DNA from 2 places in the Dickeya sp. CFBP 2040 genome. Region 2 is predicted to be linked to the other one. Evidence: predicted binding sites of a transcription regulator. Region 2 holds the regulator's gene; the other holds the start of a gene.

What was found. The regulator ArgR, encoded in region 2, controls arginine synthesis, uptake and breakdown. The targets are predictions, from matches to a motif close to ANTGAATAAAAATACANT.
Positions count from the first base shown of each region.
Region 1: argA (amino-acid N-acetyltransferase) is a predicted target of ArgR. The motif match lies at 1,877-1,894, and genes of this name have one in related genera.

Region 1 is NZ_JAAVXH010000014.1:26,808-30,228, forward strand. Features, by position in the region: gene ptrA (pitrilysin) at 1-407, shown strand, start outside; gene argA (amino-acid N-acetyltransferase) at 540-1,865, opposite strand; gene amiC (N-acetylmuramoyl-L-alanine amidase AmiC) at 2,090-3,328, shown strand; tRNA gene Dpoa2040_RS01760 (tRNA-Met) at 3,392-3,421, opposite strand, start outside.
Region 2 is NZ_JAAVXH010000006.1:74,976-78,396, forward strand. Features, by position in the region: gene Dpoa2040_RS00590 (helix-turn-helix transcriptional regulator) at 1-253, shown strand, start outside; gene mdh (malate dehydrogenase) at 326-1,267, opposite strand; gene argR (transcriptional regulator ArgR) at 1,760-2,230, shown strand; gene tsaD (tRNA (adenosine(37)-N6)-threonylcarbamoyltransferase complex transferase subunit TsaD) at 2,281-3,294, opposite strand.

The sequences.
Region 1 (3,421 bases), on a different contig from region 2:
AGGACTTTTTTGGCAAGGCGGAACAGCGCCTGAATAGCATGAGTGCAGAAACGTTCGCTCAAAACAAGCAAGGACTTATCAATTCGCTCAGCCAGCCACCTCAAACGTTGAGCGAAGAGGCAGCCCGTTTGCGTGGCGATTTGCAGCGAGAGAATTTTGCTTTCGATACCCGCCAGCAGTTGATCGGGCAGTTGGCGTCCATTTCGTCCGCACAGTTAACGGACTTTTTCCGGCAGGCGATACATCCACAGGGGCTGGCGATTTTGTCTCAGATTTCTGGTCGTGCCAGCGGCCAGGCGGCGGATTATGCCCGACCACCAGAATGGCAATTCTATGCATCAACTTCCGCGCTGCAACGGACGCTGACACTAAAACCGATGGAGCAAAAAAAGACGGAAAACCAGTAAGAATGGGTGAGAGATAATAGGCCTGTGTCGGGAGACATGTGCCAGAGAGAGACAAAAGCGAGAATCAAGACGGGAAGAAGTGAGTAACGCGTGGCGATGAGCCACGCGTTGTTACTGAGGTTACAATTGACGTTACAGGTCGGTGACCAGAATCTTGGAACGGCGCTGGTAGTTGTACAGCTCCTGCTTGCGTTTCGGCAACACAGCCACTTCCGCTGGCTGGAACCCACGTTCCTGAAACCAGTGAATGCTGTGGGTAGTCAGCACAAACAGGCGTTTTAGCCCCTGCTGGCGCGCCTGTACGGCGATGTGATGCAACAGCTGATCGCCACGCGATGAGTTGCGGTATTCCGGGTGGACCGCTACACAAGCCATTTCACCGATACTCTCCTCCGTAAATGGATAGAGCGCGGCACAGGCGATAGTCAGGTTATCGCGCACCACCACAGTGAATTTGTCGATCTCCATTTCCAATTGCTCGCGTGAACGACGTACCAGAATACCCTGTTGTTCCAGCGGACGAATCAGTTCCAGAATGCCGCCGATATCATTAATGGTCGCCCGGCGTATTTGCTCAGCGCTTTCCATCACGATTTGGGTACCGATGCCGTCGCGGGAGAACAGTTCCTGCAATAAGGCACCATCTTCCTGATAGCTAATCAGGTGACTGCGACGTACTCCGCTGCGGCAGGCTTTCACTGCACCACGCAGGAAACGTACGATTTCGGAATTGTAGTCGCCGGCGTCTTCCAGTGACTGAATACGTTGTTGTGCTTCATCCGGCAGCAGTTCTGACACAATTCTGCCTTCGGCATTCGTAACCCCCTGAGAAGCACAAAAGCCAATCATCTTCTCGGCTTTGAGCTTGATAGCCAGTTGAGTGGCAACTTCTTCGGAGGTCAGGTTGAAGCTTTCGCCAGTCACGGAAACCGCCACCGGACCCAGCAGCACAATCGCGCCGCTGTCCAACTGGCGATGCAGCGCTTCTTCATCAATACGGCGGATGCGGCCACTGTGGCAGTAATCGACGCCATCATCAACGCCCAGCGGCTGGGCAATGATAAAGTTGCCGCTGACTACATTGATGTGTGCGCCTTGTAGCGGCGTGTTCAGCAGACTCATCGACAGCCGGGCGGTGATATCCAACTGCAACATGCCTGCGGCCTGTTTCACCAGTTCCAGCGTGGTGCTATCTGTCACGCGGGTATGTTTGTGGTAGCGAGGTTCATAGTGATGGGCCATCAGATTCGCATCGATTTGGGGGCGAGCACCATAAACCACCACCAGCTTGATACCCAGGCTGTGTAACAGCCCGATATCATTGACGATTTTGGTAAAGTTTTCATGTTCGATAGCTTCGCCGCCGAGCATGATGACAAACGTTTTACCGCGATGTGCGTTAATGTAAGGAACTGAGTGGCGGAAGCCTTGAACCAGTTCTGTACTACGTTCCTTCACTGCGAGCCCTCTTTGCATTTTTATTCGATATTTTCGTATTTTTATTCCTCGTAAACCAAAAGGCAAGCGATAACTTTTTAGTCTGGTCCGATAGTTTAGAGAAATCTGTCTATCACAGTAGAAAACATAAAAATGATTTTTGCATGACAGCCCGATGTGTATTGGTTAAAGTTTTTTACGTTTTCATCAATCTATATGATTTCTCTAGCCATTAATGGAGTGACATGTCTGAGCCGAAGCACCATCTGACCCGTCGCCATTTATTACAGGGCGCCGCCGCCACCTGGTTACTGAGTGTCAGTGGCATTGGGCTAGCTGCCGCCTCGCAGGTGATTGCTGTGCGGGTATGGCCTTCTTCCGCTTATAGCCGTGTGATGCTGGAGTCGAGTCAACCGCTTAAATACCGCCAGTTCATGCTGGAACATCCTGATCGACTGGTCGTCGATATTGAAAACGTTTCGTTAAACAGTGTGCTGAAAAATGCAGGCCAGCAATTCGAGCGACCAGATCCCGTCATCAGGACGGCGCGTGCCGGGCAGTTCGACAAAAATACCGTGCGGCTGGTGCTGGAGTTAAGACAAAAGGTTAATCCCAGATTGTTTACGCTGGCACCGGTCGCTGGCTTTCGAAACCGTCTGGTGATGGATTTGTATCCCGCAGCCAGCCGTTACGATGATGCTGATGACCCGCTGCTGGCGTTGCTGGAGGATTACAATAAAGGCGAGCTGGAGCGGACGCTTGTGCCGGAAAGGCCCAAAGACGGCAAAGCGGGGCGAGACAGGCCGCTGGTTATCATGCTGGATCCGGGACACGGCGGCGAAGACCCCGGCGCTATCGGCAAAAACCGAACCCGCGAAAAAGATGTGGTGCTGCAAATTGCCCGACGCCTGAAAGCGCTTATTGAGCGTGAGCACAACATGAAGGTCTACATGACCCGTCATGAAGATGTGTTCATTCCGCTCAACGTGCGGGTGGCTAAAGCGCGCAAGCAGCGTGCCGATTTGTTTGTTTCCATTCATGCCGATGCGTTTAGTAACCGGGCTGCCCGTGGTTCTTCGGTGTTTGCGTTATCCAAAAAAGGCGCGACCAGTTCGGCGGCACGTTATCTGGCACAAACCCAGAATGAATCTGATTTGATAGGGGGCGTCAGCCTGAGCGGTGACCACTATCTGGACAGCACCATGTTTGACATGGTGCAAACCGTGACCATCAACGATAGCCTGAAATTTGGTAAGGAAATTTTGCATCGGTTGGGTAAGGTCAATCATCTGCACAAAAACAGCGTCGATCAGGCTGGATTTGCGGTGTTGAAAGCGCCGGATATTCCCTCGGTGCTGGTGGAAACGGCATTTATCAGCAATCCTGAAGAGGAGCGTAAACTGCGTACCAGCCATTTTCAGCAGCAGGTCGCGCAATCCATTCTGGAGGGGATCAAGTCCTATTTTGCGGCTCAGGCGCGCTGATTGTCGTGCTGGCACTGGCTGAACGACAGGCATAAAAAAACACCCGTTCGGGTGTCTGATTATTGGTTGCGGGGGCCGGATTTGAACCGACGA
Region 2 (3,421 bases):
CGCCGATATTATTGCGGCACTGAGAAAGAAGGGGACAACGCTGGCTGCCGTATCACGTGGTGCCGGGTTGAGCTCTTCCACGCTAGCCAATGCCTTATCCCGTCCATGGCCGAAAGGCGAATGGTTAATAGCCGATGCGCTGGGTATTCATCCATCAGAAATATGGCCCAGTCGCTATTATGATCCTGAAACACAGGAACTACTCGACCGCAAAAAACTGATCCGTCCACAATCGGATCCACAACCCGAATAATACTTCTGGCAAAAGAAAGGCCGGAGAATATACTCCGGCCCCATCAGCAATACGGGCTATACACGAAGGTAATTATTGCTTGTTAACGAACTCTTCGCCCAACACGATATCCTGCTTCAGAGTATCCAGCATACTGGTCAGAGCCTGTTGTTCGAACGCGCTCAACGTCCCGATATCTTTACGCTCGGCTACGCCGTTTTTGCCCAGCAACAGCGGTTGTGCAAAGAAACGAGCATATTTGCCGTCACCTTCGACGTAAGCGCACTCAACTACACCGCTTTCACCTTGCAGAGCACGGACCAAAGACAGACCAAAGCGCGCAGCAGCCTGCCCCATAGACAATGTTGCTGACCCACCGCCAGCTTTTGCTTCCACAACCTCAGTACCCGCATTCTGAATACGTTTGGTCAGGTCAGCCACTTCTTGTTCAGTGAAACTCACGCCTGGAATCTGGGACAACAACGGCAGAATGGTAACGCCGGAATGACCGCCGATAACCGGTACTTCAATAGCCTGCGGCTGTTTGCCTTTCAGTTCAGCTACGAAAGTATTCGAGCGGATAATGTCCAGCGTTGTCACGCCAAACAATTTGTTTTTATCATAGACACCAGCCTTTTTCAGCACTTCGGCAGCAATCGCAACCGTGGTATTGACCGGGTTGGTGATGACGCCGATACAAGCTTTAGGGCAGGTACGGGCAATCTGAGAAACCAGGTTACGCACAATTCCTGCGTTAACGTTAAACAAATCGGAACGGTCCATGCCCGGCTTACGCGCAACCCCGGCAGACATCAACACAATATCTGCACCTTCCAGAGCCGGAGTCGCATCTTCACCACTGAACCCTTTGATTTTTACGTCGGTAGGAATATGGCTCAGGTCAACAGCCACCCCTGGCGTAACGGGAGCGATATCATAAAGAGAAAGCTCTGAACCGGAAGGAAGCTGGGTTTTGAGGAGAAGAGCAAGGGCTTGACCAATGCCACCTGCGGCTCCGAGAACTGTAACTTTCATCCTAAACTCCTTATTATGTTAAGTAAAATTACCGTGGATGCGTTTAGTTAAAAACGTTTATGCTCGCGAGAGAAGCCAGGAACCAGACCTGCTTTCAGATGGGCACTACATAGGTCCGCTGCAATCAGTTGGTGCTCAGCGATAACGCACTATGTGATTAATAATAAACTAACAATCTGCCTGATATCTGAAAGGTAATTAAAGTAACAGGCCATTGTGGCGTGCCCCGACATAAGCCCACGACTGATTAACGGGTATGTTACATTACACCTGCAAACAGCCCCCAAACAACATCATTTTGATAACATTTATTTTACTTTTATGTGATGTGGAGCACATTTTCTGACACCCTGGAAAAGTATCGCTCCACCAAACTTATAACCTGTTGCCTCAGTCCAATAATTCGGTTTTATACGCATTCATATTGCATAAAAATTCATTTAAATGCATAATGTTCTTATGTTTTCTATAATTTCCCGGACACGGTGCAGAATGCGTAATCCCACTAAACAAGAAGATCTGGTTAAAGCGTTCAAAGCGCTGTTAAAAGAAGAGAAATTCAGCTCTCAGAGCGAGATTGTACAAGCGTTACAGGACGACGGTTTCGATAACATCAACCAGTCCAAGGTATCTCGAATGCTGACCAAGTTTGGTGCGGTACGTACCCGTAACGCAAAGATGGAAATGGTTTACTGCCTGCCAGCAGAGTTAGGTGTTCCCACCACCACCAGCCCACTGAAAAATCTGGTACTGGATGTAGATTACAACGATGCGGTGGTCGTCATTCATACCAGTCCAGGTGCGGCGCAGCTAATCGCACGTCTGTTGGATTCGCTGGGCAAATCTGAAGGGATTCTCGGCACTATCGCCGGAGATGATACCATTTTCACCACTCCAGCCAGAGGTTTTAGCGTCAAGCAGTTGTATGAAGCCATACTGGTATTGTTTGAACAAGAACTATAATGTCCATTCCGCCCCGTCATATGTTCGGGGCGAAGGAAATAGCCAAAACATCATAATGCGGGCAACTCAGCCAGCGGCCAGCGCGGTCGCACGGTAATACCAAGCTCACCCGTTACCCCATGAGCAAACCGTACTGCCCCCGCATACGCAATCATCGCGCCGTTATCAGTACAAAATTCAGGGCGAGCATAGAACACATCGCCCCCCCGTTTGACCATGATGTCCGCCAGCCGCTGGCGCAATGTCCGGTTGGCGCTCACGCCCCCCGCCATCACCAGTCGACTGAACCCAGTTTCATCAAGCGCACGCCGACACTTAATAGCCAGAGTATCAACGACAGCATCTTCGAACGCACGTGCGATATCTGCTTGTGTCTGCGGATCGTTGCCATTCTCACGGATGGTATTAGCAGCAAAGGTCTTCAAGCCGGAGAAACTAAAATCCAGACCAGGCCGGTCAGTCATTGGTCGGGGAAAGACAAAGCGGCCCACATTCCCATTTTGCGCCATTTTCGACAGCAACGGTCCACCAGGATAATCCAGCCCCAGTAGCTTGGCGGTTTTATCGAACGCCTCACCAGCCGCATCATCAATGGATTCACCCAGCAAACGGTATTCGCCAATACCGGTAACACTGATCAACTGGGTATGACCACCGGAGACCAGCAGCGCGACAAACGGAAACGCGGGAGGATTATCTTCCAGCATCGGTGCCAGCAGATGACCTTCCATATGGTGAACCGGTATGGCTGGCACATTCCAGGCAAACGCCAGTGAGCGCCCCACCGTTGCACCAACCAGCAGCGCCCCCACCAGACCAGGGCCTGCTGTATAAGCGACGCCATCGATATCACCAGGCTGTAGCCCGGCCTCTTTTAGCGCTGCCTGAATCAATGGTACGGTCTTGCGGACATGGTCGCGGGAAGCCAATTCAGGCACCACGCCGCCATAATCAGCATGAAGTTTTACCTGGCTGTAAAGCTGGTTCGCCAGCAGCCCAGCCTGCGTGTCATAAATCGCAACGCCGGTTTCATCGCAGGATGTTTCAATACCCAATACGCGCATTACTGTTTTCACTCTCGGTTACATTAACAGCGACCTGGCAGGCCGCTTGATTCAGGCGGCGCATAGTCTACCATAAGCCCGGCCACAGACGAGCTAACCCACATCGCGCGTTTTATGATCGCTGATG